2 regions of the Paenibacillus sp. FSL H8-0079 genome follow, and region 1 is predicted to be linked to the other one. Evidence: a T-box and tRNA genes for the amino acid it is inferred to sense, from the RefSeq annotation. Region 1 holds a T-box; the other holds one or more tRNA genes.
What was found. A T-box is a leader RNA that pairs with one kind of tRNA and senses whether it is charged. The one in region 1 lies ahead of trpS (tryptophan--tRNA ligase), so its partner is inferred to be a tRNA-Trp.

Region 1 (7,014 bases):
TTGTCTCCATATTTCAACCTATAAAAATTCAAACAGAAATTTGGAGACAACAGCGATCGAAGGAACGATCCGTAACCGTAACGGCCACTGCCAGCTATTACTGACCTAATGATGCACATCAAATAAGATTTCAGAGAATTGTCTTGATGGGTTGTTCTATCCAGTTAGCAAACGTGTAAAGAAAAGGAGTCCATTTTATATAATCAGTCGATTTTCGCTGCAACATTTCCCGGGGAATGTCGACATAAGCTCTCGAACAAGAGGTGAATATCATGCCTATTCATGTCATTGTGGAAGGTAAGAATGATCGAAGCAAACTGAAACGTTTGGTTGGACCCGAAATCAACATCTTATGCACGTTTGGAACACTTAATTCACTCAAGCTCGAGACTCTGCGCAAACAAGTCGGATATGATGAAGTCTTTTTATTTATGGATAATGACAGTTCCGGCAAAAAAATTAGAGGTGTGCTTCGGGATGCTTTCCCAGATGCAGTACAGATGTATACACGACGAGGATATGCGGGGGTGGAAGGAACACCTGATGAGTATATCATTGCCCAGCTGGAGAAAGCCGGGTTAGAGACATACATCCAATACCCTGAACATCCTTCCTTTTAAAATGAAATACCAAAAAGGCTGCCTTTCGGTTGATATCCAACCTGAAGGCAGCCTTTACAATATGAAGATCAGATGACTATTCCTTGATCAGATTTCGAATATCCTCGACGATTACAGCAGGAACAACGTCCTCTGTATTAAACGCATTATATACCTTGCGCAGCTGGTTATTCTCATCCACCAGACCAATCATGTTCATATGGGCAAAATCATCCTTAGTCTCTCCTTCGATCAGGATTTGGAATGAATCCCTGGCGAACTGTTTGGTTTTGTCCATATCGCCTCGCAAGAAGTACCACCCGGAATAATCCGCATGGAAGCGGTCCGCGAATGTCTTAATCTTCTCTCTTGTATCGACTTTCGGGTCGAATGAAATGGATACAAACGAGACATCTTTACCGAAGGTGTCGTCCTCTTTCAACAGATCCTGCACCTGGGATAACGTAAACGTCGTAATAGGGCAGACATCCGGACAACTGGTGAAATAAAAGTAGAACAAACGGACTTTCCCTTGAGTATCCTCCAGGGATACTGTACTGCCATCTACATTTTCCATGGAAAAAGATTGAATTTCACGAATCTCGGGTAATTTTTCTTTGCTGGCAAATACGGTACCCCACATCAGATACACAGCCATAATCAGTGCGAGCCCGAGCAGCATCCATGTCCATTTGTACTTTTTCAGCATCTTCCTCGTCCCTTCTGTATCTTCTCTTATGAATACGCATACATATGTGATTCAAAATCACGTTCGTTTCGCTTTATCCATCTACTGTGACATATGTATTCAAAAAAACCTACTATTTATGAGATTCTATATTATTGTAACGGTTTAAAGAAACAATGCCCATACATTATTTTAGTGTTGTACCGAAATAGTTTGACAAACTGCGTACATTTATTGGTTATAATACATTTATTGTCACCAATTTGAAATTTGGGGATTTTTGCATCCTGACAGGCGGATATTATACACTATATATGGGTATCACCTAGATAGAGAAGCAATATGCCTTACAACGATACACCACACAAAGGAGACGTTTATGGATACCTCTACACATTTTGTCATGGGGATTGGTTTAGCCGGTCTCGCTTATGTCGATCCTGTCGTCGCAGCAAGCCCTATGCTTGCAGCTGCGGTAATGGTTGGCACGATCGCTGGTTCCCAGGCCCCTGACATCGATACTGCGTTACGTCTCAAAAGCAATTCGCTTTACATTCGGAATCATCGGGGCTTGTCACACTCTCTGCCATTTCTCCTGTTATGGGTTCTGCTCATCACCGGCGTCATTGCACTGATATTCCCTGGTGTCCCTATTGGACACGTTGCCACTTGGACCGCTGTAGCCGTAGGCGTTCACGTATTCACTGATCTGTTCAACACCTATGGAACCCAAGCCGCCCGGCCTTTTACGGAACGCTGGATCGCCTGGAACATCATTCATATTTTTGATCCGTTTCTATTCTCCACGCATGTCGTGGCTATCCTGTTATGGGCCTTTGACCTGATCGCCCCTGCACCACTCTTCGTTACGTTGTATAGCTTGACCGGTTTATATTATATATGGCGGACGATTGCTCGTGCACAAGCGGTCAGAAAGGTTCGTCGTCTCGACAACAGCCCAGAGCGAGCAAGGTACATCGTCATTCCGACGATATCCTGGAACCGCTGGCATGTGGTTAAAAGAGTGGAGGACGGCAGTTATGAGATTGGTAAAATGGATGGTTCTAATCTGATATGGAGTCTGCACGCGTCGTCTTCTACTCATGCGGCGGTTGCTGCTTCACGCAAATCGCCGGAAGTTAGTGCCTTCCTCTATTTCACTTCCTATGCGGTGGCCGAGGTTGAAGAATTGCCTGCAGGTTACAAGGTACGCTGGGCTGATGTGCGTTATCGACACCGTAAACAATATCCATTTGTCGCTGTAGTCGTAATGGATCGAAATTTTGAAACGATTGATACGTATGTAGGCTGGTTAAGCGATGAGAAGATGGATAAAAAACTTTTATCCGCACGCCCTTGACGAAGCGAGCATGGCAAGGCACAATCAGACATAGGAACTGATACGCGAGAAAGCCCGGAGCGTTTCCGCCCCGGGCTTTCTGTTTATCCTGTTTGGTTGCTGTTTGGTTAAGATAAATTATTTGCCAGACCCAGCCAGAGACTGCTCAGCGATTTGTACCAGACGTTTGGTGATATATCCACCCAAAGATCCTGTTTCACGGGAAGTGTAGTTACCATAGTAACCGTCTTGCGGGATAGTTACACCCAGTTCCTGTGCAGCCTCGATTTTCAATTGTTGCAGTGCTGAATTTGCCTGAGGTACCACCAAGTTGTTAGAACGAGATCCTTGAGCCATATTTATAATCTCCCTTCAATCTGTGTCTGTAATGTAATTGCAAGCTTGCAAGATTATTATGGCTCGTACGCTTCAGGTTATACGGAATTTTACTAAATTTGTAGATGGAGGTTTTTCCCAATGAGCAAAGGCTTATCCTTGTGGTTCGCATTCTCTTCGATTATCTTGTTAGCGGTTACAGCAATTACGATCTCCTACTCCGGTTGGTTAGCCGCACTACTATTTGTCCTGTCCATGGCCAACATTGGCTGGGGATTTGTGATTCGTGCCAAAAAAGAACGTCAGGAAGTTCGCTCGGCTGCTTCGGAGCCTACTTCTTGAGCAGGTCATTTTATAACTTAATATTTGAACGCACAAATAAAGAGGAGCCTTCAATAGGGCTCCTCTTTATTCATGTTAACTATTCATGCCATTACATATGAAAATCTTGTTTAGCACTACAGTTTGCGTTTAGGTACAAACCCCATACGTTCTTTCACTGCATCCAGCGTTTGAGCAGCAACTTCTTCTGCGCGGCGCGCTGACGTATCGAGAACATCGGCTAATTCGCCAGACTCACGAATCTCATTATAGCGTTGTTGTAATGGTTCAATAACAGACACAACCACTTCAGCCAGTTCCTTTTTGAACGGACCGTACATCTTGCCTTCATAACGCTCAGCTACTTCCTTAAGCGTCATACCCGCACATTCAGCGTAGATGCTCATCAGGTTGCTAACTTCAGGTTTGTTCGCTGGATCGTATACGACTTCACGTCCCGAATCTGTTGTAGCACGGCTGATTTTTTTGCGAATAACATCTGGCGGATCGAGTAGAGCAATATAGCTGCCAGCGTTAGGGTTACTTTTGCTCATTTTCGAAGAAGCATCGTCAAGTGACATTACCCGTGCACCCACCTGTGGAATATACGGATCTGGAATGGTGAAGTACTCCCCGTAACGGTGGTTAAAGCGTCCTGCCAGATCACGTGTCAGTTCCAGATGCTGCTTCTGATCCTCGCCCACGGGTACAAGATCAGCATTGTATAACAAAATATCAGCTGCCATTAATGACGGATACACGAACAGTCCGGCACCAACAGAATCTTTACCGGATGATTTATCCTTAAACTGAGTCATGCGTTCAAGCTCACCCATGGAGGTCAGCGTCGTCATCAACCAGCCCAATTCCGCGTGTTGCGGTACATGGGACTGCAGAAATACATTAGATTTCGATGGGTCAATACCTGCTGCAATAAACAGCGCAGCTACAGCTTCTGACTGTTCACGTAATGCTGCTGGCTCCTGAGCCACGGTGATGGCGTGAAGATCAACCACCATGAAATGACACTGATAGTCATGCTGGAGTTTTACAAAGTTTTTGATTGCACCAATATAGTTGCCCAATGTGAGCTTGCCGCTCGGTTGAATACCTGAAAGTACTGTTTTCATTGCACATAACGCCTCCCTGATTGTAAATAAAAATCTCCCACCATTCTCTGCGAACGCAAAAAGGCCCCACATCCGCAAGGGACGTGAGACCGTGGTGCCACCCTTATTCGCTTTTCTTCCATTGCCCCTGACCCTGATCAGTCAAGCTGAAGAAATGCCTTCATTGTTCCGTAACGTGGATTATACGGCAGACTCTAGTGGGGCAAGCCCGTCTTTCGGCTTCGCCTGTTCAAATCCACACTCAAGGGTCCATTCGGTAAAGAGCTCACACCGGTTTGCATCAACCACCGGCTTTCTGAAGAGGATTCTCTTGGCCTACTTGTCCCTGTCATCGATTTCTTGTCATTTAGTTCTAATAAATGCTTTCAGAGTTCCATCTTAATGCGCACAGGCACGAATGTCAAAATGAGATGAACTTTTTTACCCGACACACTAAAATCTGTTATGATGGAATTGCTTATCCTATTGTTAACTTCACACGAAGTCGGGCAGGAAATAGCTGGCATGTACACAATGACACGCCTGCAGCAGTAGCGTCATCACGACTGCTTGCAGACAGATTTCAAGTGGGAAAAGGAGCATCGATATGAAACAAGTGACCAAAGGCCAATGGAATGGTTACGACACGTATATCCTACATAGCCGTGAATTGGAAATTACCCTGCTGCCGCGTCTTGGAAATAATATTATTTCTATTCGCGATTTAGTGCAGGACAGAGATGTCGTCCGCCGTCCGGATGAAGACGATCTTGCCTTTTATCTGCAGAAGCCGTACCATTTTGGCGTTCCTCTCCTGATTCCACCAGGGCGCATTCATCGTGGACAATTTGAATATGAAGGGGTTCGTTACCAGTTCGATCAGAACACGGCGAATGACAACCATATTCACGGTCTCCACCGTACCCAATCCTGGTGTGTCAGTGACATTGAGGAAGATGAAGACGGCTGTGCAATTACAACCGAATTACTGACTGAAAATGAAGAGCACTGGATGGCTCAATTCCCGATTCCCTTGAAGCTTGAGATGACGTTCAGTCTGCAAAATGCTGTATTTAGCCAGCGTCTGCGAGTCACCAATCTGAGCTCAACACCTGCTCCTTTTGGGATGGGATATCATACATGGTTTTTGCTAGACGGCAAACCTGCCGACTGGACATTACAAGTACCTGTTTCCGGCCTATACGGACAGAATGAAGAACAACTTCCTACTGGTGAAATAGAATCTCTAGGTGAATGGTCTGCTCTGAACGAAGGCATCAACATGCAGGGACGCAACTGGGATACTTTGTTGAAAGCTACCGAAGGTGAACCAGCCACGGCTTACTTACGCAGACAAGATGGATATACATTGAAATATTCAGCAGATGAAGCAGTTTTCAAACATTGGGTTCTCTTTACCAAAGGTGAATCTGATCAGTTCTTGTGCATCGAACCGTACACTTGGCTCCCGGATGCACCTAATTTGGCTTTATCGGATGAGCAGACGGGGTTAATTCGCCTGGAACCGGAACAGCCTGTTGAGCTATTTACACGTATCGAGGTTATACCTCCTACAGACTAAGTGAGCTTATCATCCTCTATGTTGCTTTTCGCATATCACCCTATATTTTTTATAACCTTATACAACTTGCCGACCCGCATTGGGTCGGCTTTTTGATGTGACATGTCTACTATTGATTATCCATATTTTCCCTTACGCCATATCATGTATATTTCCGTATTCTCTAACCATACTAACATCACCAACCCATAAGGAGGTGACACATATGTACGGAAGTCAAAACCAAGGTAGCGGTAGCCGCTCCAACAACCTGGTCGTTCCCCAAGCAACTGCAGCATTGCAACAATTGAAAATTGAAGCTGCACAAGAGCTGGGTGTAACTATTCCACAAGATGGTTACTACGGTAACTATACTTCCCGTGAGACAGGTTCTCTGGGTGGATACATCACTAAACGTCTGGTGCAAATCGCTGAGCAGCAATTATCGGGTCGTTCGTAAGCTCGTAATTTTTGCTTGAGCCTGAGCAGAATCCAAAGTAAAAGCGGCCTTCTTCGGAAGTGCCGCTTTCTCTTGTGCAACTAGTTAGGAGGTCGACTCCATACCTGAATCCTTGTATGTATTGGTTCTAGGGTAACGAATCATCAGGCTCGCCATATTGTAATTAGACTCCATTGTTGCATCCACCAAAATCATACCTTGTCTTACTGTGAAGTCGTACGATATCTCGCCATGCGTCCAATTGCGTTTGAATTTCAACGTCTCCAGTGCCATTGCCCGGAAAGAAGTTCTCTGGGTTTCGTTCAGCCCCCCTTCCTCCACATCCATCTGCCCATCTCGTCCAGCTATCGGATTATGTCGAATACCGAATTTCCCAATTACGTTGTTTCGTATTTGCACAAAAACCACTCCTGAATCTAACCCTGACAACTCATTATCAAGTTCTTTGAATACCAGATCCAACTGTCTCGCTAATGAAAGCTCATCAATTTTCATATTAACACTCTCCTTATATGCTTATAGTCCTATATGGTAAGGACTTACGACTCATTATATGACATCATATGTGCTCATTCAACAAACAACGGCAAAGTTGGGTATT
Region 2 (7,014 bases), 100 kb from region 1:
TGGAGGAACACCAGTGGCGAAGGCGACTCTCTGGGCTGTAACTGACGCTGAGGCGCGAAAGCGTGGGGAGCAAACAGGATTAGATACCCTGGTAGTCCACGCCGTAAACGATGAGTGCTAGGTGTTAGGGGTTTCGATACCCTTGGTGCCGAAGTTAACACATTAAGCACTCCGCCTGGGGAGTACGGTCGCAAGACTGAAACTCAAAGGAATTGACGGGGACCCGCACAAGCAGTGGAGTATGTGGTTTAATTCGAAGCAACGCGAAGAACCTTACCAGGTCTTGACATCCCTCTGATCGATGCAGAGATGTATCTTTCCTTCGGGACAGAGGAGACAGGTGGTGCATGGTTGTCGTCAGCTCGTGTCGTGAGATGTTGGGTTAAGTCCCGCAACGAGCGCAACCCTTATATTTAGTTGCCAGCATTTCGGATGGGCACTCTAGATAGACTGCCGGTGACAAACCGGAGGAAGGTGGGGATGACGTCAAATCATCATGCCCCTTATGACCTGGGCTACACACGTACTACAATGGCCGGTACAACGGGCTGCGAAATCGCGAGATGGAGCCAATCCCAACAAAGCCGGTCTCAGTTCGGATTGCAGGCTGCAACTCGCCTGCATGAAGTCGGAATTGCTAGTAATCGCGGATCAGCATGCCGCGGTGAATACGTTCCCGGGTCTTGTACACACCGCCCGTCACACCACGAGAGTTTATAACACCCGAAGTCGGTGGGGTAACCGCAAGGAGCCAGCCGCCGAAGGTGGGATAGATGATTGGGGTGAAGTCGTAACAAGGTAGCCGTATCGGAAGGTGCGGCTGGATCACCTCCTTTCTATGGAGAATCGTTTCCTGCAACGGAAACATTCAAATACGCAGCTTAGCTGCAAAACACTCACTCGTTGTTCGGTTTTGAGAGCTCAAACTCTCAAACAGCTTGCTTTTGCATGGAGCTTGTTCTTTGAAAACTAGATATCGAAACGAAACAAACGCGAATTAGAACATTCCTTTAAGCTGATCTTGTGTAAACAAGTGAAGTGTTTTTATAAGGTAGATTGCACGTACGATGGTATCGAATGGGAGCGACTTTTGGCTTTGCGCAAGCAAAACAAGGGAAGCGAGCAGTCGAAACCGGAGCACGAGGTTAAGCTACTAAGAGCACACGGAGGATGCCTAGGCGCTAGGAGCCGATGAAGGACGTGGCGAACAACGAAACTGCCTCGGGGAGCTGTAAGCAAGCTTTGATCCGGGGGTGTCCGAATGGGGAAACCCAGCTGGGGTAATTTCCAGTTACTCATAACTGAATACATAGGTTATGCAGAGGCATACCAGGGGAACTGAAACATCTAAGTACCCTGAGGAAGAGAAAACAATAGTGATTCCGTCAGTAGCGGCGAGCGAACGCGGAGAAGCCCAAACCAGAGAGCTTGCTCTTTGGGGTTGTGGGACGTCTCACATGGAGTTACAAAGGAACCGGTTAAGCGAAGAGGTCTGGAAAGGCCCGCCAAAGAAGGTAAAAGCCCTGTAGTTGAAAGTCTGTTCCCTCCGAGACGGATCCCGAGTAGTGCGGGGCACGTGAAACCCCGTATGAATCCGGCAGGACCATCTGCCAAGGCTAAATACTTCCTAGCGACCGATAGTGAAGCAGTACCGTGAGGGAAAGGTGAAAAGCACCCCGGAAGGGGAGTGAAATAGAACCTGAAACCGTGTGCTTACAAAAAGTCAGAGCCCGTTTTAGGGGTGATGGCGTGCCTTTTGTAGAATGAACCGGCGAGTTACGTTCCCGTGCAAGGTTAAGGTGAAGAGCCGGAGCCGCAGCGAAAGCGAGTCTGAATAGGGCGATATAGTACGTGGACGTAGACCCGAAACCGGGTGATCTACCCCTGTCCAGGGTGAAGGTGCGGTAACACGCACTGGAGGCCCGAACCCACGCATGTTGAAAAATGCGGGGATGAGGTGGGGGTAGCGGAGAAATTCCAATCGAACTCGGAGATAGCTGGTTCTCCCCGAAATAGCTTTAGGGCTAGCCTCGGAAAACAGAGTCGTGGAGGTAGAGCACTGATTGGGTGCGGGGCCCGCAAGGGTTACCAAGCTCAGTCAAACTCCGAATGCCATAGACTTACTTCCGGGAGTCAGACAGTGAGTGCTAAGATCCATTGTCAAAAGGGAAACAGCCCAGACCATCAGCTAAGGTCCCCAAGTGTGTGTTAAGTGGAAAAGGATGTGGAGTTGCACAGACAACCAGGATGTTGGCTTAGAAGCAGCCACCATTGAAAGAGTGCGTAATAGCTCACTGGTCGAGTGACTCTGCGCCGAAAATGTAACGGGGCTAAACACACCACCGAAGCTATGGCTTGATGCTTTGCATCAGGGGTAGGGGAGCGTTGTATAAGGGTTGAAGGTGTACCGTAAGGAGCGCTGGACATTATACAAGTGAGAATGCCGGTATGAGTAACGAAAAGATCAGTGAGAATCTGATCCGCCGAAAGCCTAAGGGTTCCTGAGGAAGGCTCGTCCGCTCAGGGTAAGTCGGGACCTAAGGCGAGGCCGAAAGGCGTAGTCGAAGGACAACAGGTCGAAATTCCTGTACCACCGTAAGCCGTTATGAGCAATGGGGGGACGCAGTAGGGTAGTGACGCGGACTGATGGATGTCCGTCTAAGCAGTAAGGCTGATGTGTAGGCAAATCCGCACATCATTAAGGCTGAGCTGTGATGGGGAGCGAAAATTGTAGTAGCGAAGGTCATGATCTCACACTGCCAAGAAAAGCCTCTAGCCAGGTGATGGTGCCCGTACCGCAAACCGACACAGGTAGGCGAGAAGAGTATTCTAAGGCGCGCGGAAGAACTCTCGTTAAGGAACTCGGCAAAATGACCCCGTAACTTCGGGAGAAGGGGTGCCCCGGTAGTGTGAATAGCACGAGGGGGCCGCAGTGAAAAGGCCCAAGCGACTGTTTAGCAAAAACACAGGTCTGTGCGAAGCCGTAAGGCGAAGTATACGGGCTGACGCCTGCCCGGTGCTGGAAGGTTAAGGGGAGTGGTTAGGAGCAATCCGAAGCTGTGAACCGAAGCCCCAGTAAACGGCGGCCGTAACTATAACGGTCCTAAGGTAGCGAAATTCCTTGTCAGGTAAATTCTGACCCGCACGAATGGCGTAACGACTTGGGCGCTGTCTCAACGAGAGATCCGGTGAAATTTTAATACCTGTGAAGATGCAGGTTACCCGCGACAAGACGGAAAGACCCCATGGAGCTTTACTGCAGCTTGATATTGAATTTGGGTACGATCTGTACAGGATAGGTGGGAGCCTTTGAAGCATGAGCGCCAGCTTGTGTGGAGGCAACGTTGGGATACCACCCTGATCGTATCTAGGTTCTAACCTGGTACCGTAATCCGGTACGGGGACAGTGTCAGGTGGGCAGTTTGACTGGGGCGGTCGCCTCCTAAAGAGTAACGGAGGCGCCCAAAGGTTCCCTCAGAATGGTTGGAAATCATTCGAAGAGTGCAAAGGCATAAGGGAGCTTGACTGCGAGACCTACAAGTCGAGCAGGGACGAAAGTCGGGCTTAGTGATCCGGTGGTACCGCATGGAAGGGCCATCGCTCAACGGATAAAAGCTACCCTGGGGATAACAGGCTTATCTCCCCCAAGAGTCCACATCGACGGGGAGGTTTGGCACCTCGATGTCGGCTCATCGCATCCTGGGGCTGAAGTAGGTCCCAAGGGTTGGGCTGTTCGCCCATTAAAGCGGTACGCGAGCTGGGTTCAGAACGTCGTGAGACAGTTCGGTCCCTATCTGTCGTGGGCGTAGGAAATTTGAGAGGAGCTGTCCTTAGTACGAGAGGACCGGGATGGACGTACCGCTGGTGTACCAGTTGTTCCGCCAGGAGCACCGCTGGGTAGCTATGTACGGACGGGATAAACGCTGAAAGCATCTAAGCGTGAAGCCCCCCTCAAGATGAGATTTCCCAGTATGTAAGACCCCTTGAAGACGACGAGGTAGATAGGCTGGGGGTGGAAGTGCAGCAATGCATGGAGCTGACCAGTACTAATCGGTCGAGGGCTTATCCAATTAGCAAGTTGTAATTCGCATGTTTCGTTTCGAATCTAGTTTTCAGAGAACGATCTCTGAAGCATATTCCCTGATAGCTCAGTTGGTAGAGCACTCGACTGTTAATCGAGTTGTCACAGGTTCGAGCCCTGTTCGGGGAGCCATATGGAGAGGTGTCCGAGCTGGCCGAAGGAGCACGATTGGAAATCGTGTAGGCGTCACAAGCGTCTCGAGGGTTCGAATCCCTCTCTCTCCGCCATAATATTAAGGCCCGTTGGTCAAGGGGTTAAGACACCTCCCTTTCACGGAGGTAACAGGGGTTCGAATCCCCTACGGGTCATAATAACTTCAAAAAAAGAAGTTGATTTTTACAACAAGATTATGGTATGATCATAAATGTGTTGAAAACGGAGGCTTAGCTCAGCTGGGAGAGCATCTGCCTTACAAGCAGAGGGTCGGGGGTTCGATCCCCTCAGCCTCCACCATATAAACTTTATAACGACGCGGGGTGGAGCAGCCCGGTAGCTCGTCGGGCTCATAACCCGAAGGCCGCAGGTTCAAATCCTGCCCCCGCAATTATACTTTCCTTTGAGAAAGTGATCTGGAACCGTGGTGTAGTTGGCCTAACATGCCTGCCTGTCACGCAGGAGATCGCGGGTTCGAATCCCGTCGGTTCCGCCATTTAATCTTTACATGAGGCAAACTGTTCACTACATCTGCTGTATGGCACTGATGCCCTATATAAAGTGTAAGGAAATGAGATTAGACTTTATTATGGCTCGGTAGCTCAGTCGGTAGAGCAGAGGACTGAAAATCCTCGTGTCGGCGGTTCGATTCCGTCCCGAGCCACCATTTTTAAAACAATTTACAATTTAATATGCCGGTGTAGCTCAACTGGTAGAGCAACTGACTTGTAATCAGTAGGTTGGGGGTTCAAGTCCTCTCGCCGGCACCATGTAATCCTGGAGGATTAGCGAAGTGGCCAAACGCATCAGACTGTAAATCTGCTCCCGTACGGGTTCGGTGGTTCGAATCCATCATCCTCCACCAGTTTTTAGGGGCATAGTTTAAAGGTAGAACAACGGTCTCCAAAACCGTTGGTGTGGGTTCAATTCCTGCTGCCCCTGCCAATTAACTTTTTAGAAACATAACCTTTTGTGGCGGTCGTGGCGAAGTGGTTAACGCACCGGTTTGTGGATCCGGCATTCGGGGGTTCAATTCCCCTCGATCGCCCCTTTGTTTTTTCATTTTTTATTGGGGATTAGCCAAGCGGTAAGGCAACGGACTTTGACTCCGTCATGCATAGGTTCAAATCCTATATCCCCAGCCATTATGCGGACGTGGCTCAGCGGTAGAGCATCGCCTTGCCAAGGCGAGGGTCGCGGGTTCGATTCCCGTCGTCCGCTCCAAAATATGGCGCCATAGCCAAGTGGTAAGGCACAGCTCTGCAAAAGCTTTATCCCCAGTTCGAATCTGGGTGGCGCCTCCAGTATATGCCGGCGTGGCGGAATGGCAGACGCGCTCGACTCAAAATCGAGTGGGAAACCGTGGAGGTTCGAGTCCTCTCGCCGGTATATTGAATAAACCTACAGATTGCATAAGCAATTTGTAGGTTTATTTTTATTTTATAAAAATGATTTTGCATAACAGCCAAATATGAAAACATTTCGTACCAAGGATAAGCGATAAATCGTATAAGCTTGGTACGTGTTCTAAGGATCAGGAATCGAGACGGACAACGTAGTCTAACGTCTAAGATGGCGCCAGGAAGCATCACAACGTTGCGCAAAAAGATGTACGTATGAAACATATGAAGTTAAGATTATAGGAGTGAGGTTGTAAGTGAAGGGAGCAGAATATTTGCTCCCTCTTTTTTTGTAGCCAATAATTAATCGACCGTACTAAATCAAATCGTCGGTTACTTGGGCTGTAAAGTCAGATCAAGGATCTGTACGCCGGCTAAACCAATGCTGAGTTCAAATATCGAGACAACGGAAAAACGAGACATGAAACCACGAAACACGTATTCTACTTCCGATCGGACACTTCTGCTTTCTGCTTACGTTCCCGGTACTGGCCGGGGGTGATTCCTTCCCATTTACGAAATGATCGGATGAAGTTTTGCGGATTGTTGTACCGAAGTCGTGCTGCGATATCTTTAACGGTTAAATCACTTTCATCTAGCCATTTTTTAGCGATGTTGAAACGGTACTTGGTCAGGTATTCACTAAATGCACAGCCTGTCTCTTTGCGAAAAACACTGCTTAAGTAGTTGGCATTGTAGTGAAGCTTCATAGCACATTCTTCAAGCGTCAGATCCTTATCATAATCTTGATGAATCATGGCAATCATTTTCTCAGATATATGTTGATACTGGGCATACTGTCTTGCTTTGAAAACTTGTATGATAGGCAAGATGATTTGATGGTTAAACCAATCCTCTACTTCAGCCGCGTACTGCAAACCATGAAGTTCATGAAACATTGATCCATGGCCTTGGGAGATCAGTCCGAGTCGTATACCGGATTCCTGAGTCATTTGCAAAATATGCGTCAGCAGCCTCGTAAGGGCCACCTGATATTCCTCTGGTGTACACTCCATACCAAAGATTACTTCAAGCAGCTGCTGCAGAAGAGCAGAGGCCTGGACTTCGTCCGCATTTTGAATAGCTTGGATCAACGAGTATTCCAATGATTCCGGGTAGGTCATGGACCAAGTAGGAGCGTAATGATCTATGTTCTCATATTGAAAAATAATGCCTGTTCCCAGCTTCATCCGATGCCTCAGTGCTTCCATGGCTTCTGTGTAAGCTTGAGAGATGTGATATAGAGAGCTGTGCGGCTGGCTGAATCCTATACTGACTTGAAGAGTTAGAATCTTATCCATCTGTTGTTGTAACTGGTCTGTTAATACATATAGCTGCTGTGAAAAAATAAACTGATCCTGTTCCACGGTGCCAATCACC

Region 2: it encodes a tRNA-Trp, which carries the amino acid that the T-box ahead of trpS (tryptophan--tRNA ligase) is inferred to sense. The anticodon was not compared.

The regions. Positions count from the first base shown of each region.
Region 1 is NZ_CP150300.1:5,449,227-5,456,240, forward strand. It holds gene MHI06_RS24325 (hypothetical protein) at 1-104, shown strand, start outside; gene MHI06_RS24330 (toprim domain-containing protein) at 273-620, shown strand; gene MHI06_RS24335 (SCO family protein) at 697-1,308, opposite strand; gene MHI06_RS24340 (metal-dependent hydrolase) at 1,667-2,647, shown strand; gene MHI06_RS24345 (alpha/beta-type small acid-soluble spore protein) at 2,765-2,983, opposite strand; gene MHI06_RS24350 (hypothetical protein) at 3,104-3,304, shown strand; gene trpS (tryptophan--tRNA ligase) at 3,421-4,413, opposite strand; T-box leader at 4,488-4,754, opposite strand; gene MHI06_RS24360 (aldose 1-epimerase) at 5,000-5,974, shown strand; gene MHI06_RS24365 (alpha/beta-type small acid-soluble spore protein) at 6,180-6,413, shown strand; gene MHI06_RS24370 (O-methyltransferase) at 6,498-6,908, opposite strand.
Region 2 is NZ_CP150300.1:5,551,849-5,558,862, reverse strand. It holds rRNA gene MHI06_RS24920 (16S ribosomal RNA) at 1-836, shown strand, start outside; rRNA gene MHI06_RS24915 (23S ribosomal RNA) at 1,144-4,070, shown strand; tRNA gene MHI06_RS24910 (tRNA-Asn) at 4,138-4,213, shown strand; tRNA gene MHI06_RS24905 (tRNA-Ser) at 4,217-4,308, shown strand; tRNA gene MHI06_RS24900 (tRNA-Glu) at 4,318-4,389, shown strand; tRNA gene MHI06_RS24895 (tRNA-Val) at 4,459-4,534, shown strand; tRNA gene MHI06_RS24890 (tRNA-Met) at 4,552-4,625, shown strand; tRNA gene MHI06_RS24885 (tRNA-Asp) at 4,653-4,730, shown strand; tRNA gene MHI06_RS24880 (tRNA-Phe) at 4,826-4,901, shown strand; tRNA gene MHI06_RS24875 (tRNA-Thr) at 4,929-5,004, shown strand; tRNA gene MHI06_RS24870 (tRNA-Tyr) at 5,014-5,099, shown strand; tRNA gene MHI06_RS24865 (tRNA-Trp) at 5,106-5,179, shown strand; tRNA gene MHI06_RS24860 (tRNA-His) at 5,210-5,282, shown strand; tRNA gene MHI06_RS24855 (tRNA-Gln) at 5,305-5,379, shown strand; tRNA gene MHI06_RS24850 (tRNA-Gly) at 5,384-5,458, shown strand; tRNA gene MHI06_RS24845 (tRNA-Cys) at 5,465-5,538, shown strand; tRNA gene MHI06_RS24840 (tRNA-Leu) at 5,545-5,623, shown strand; gene MHI06_RS24835 (helix-turn-helix domain-containing protein) at 6,078-7,014, opposite strand, start outside.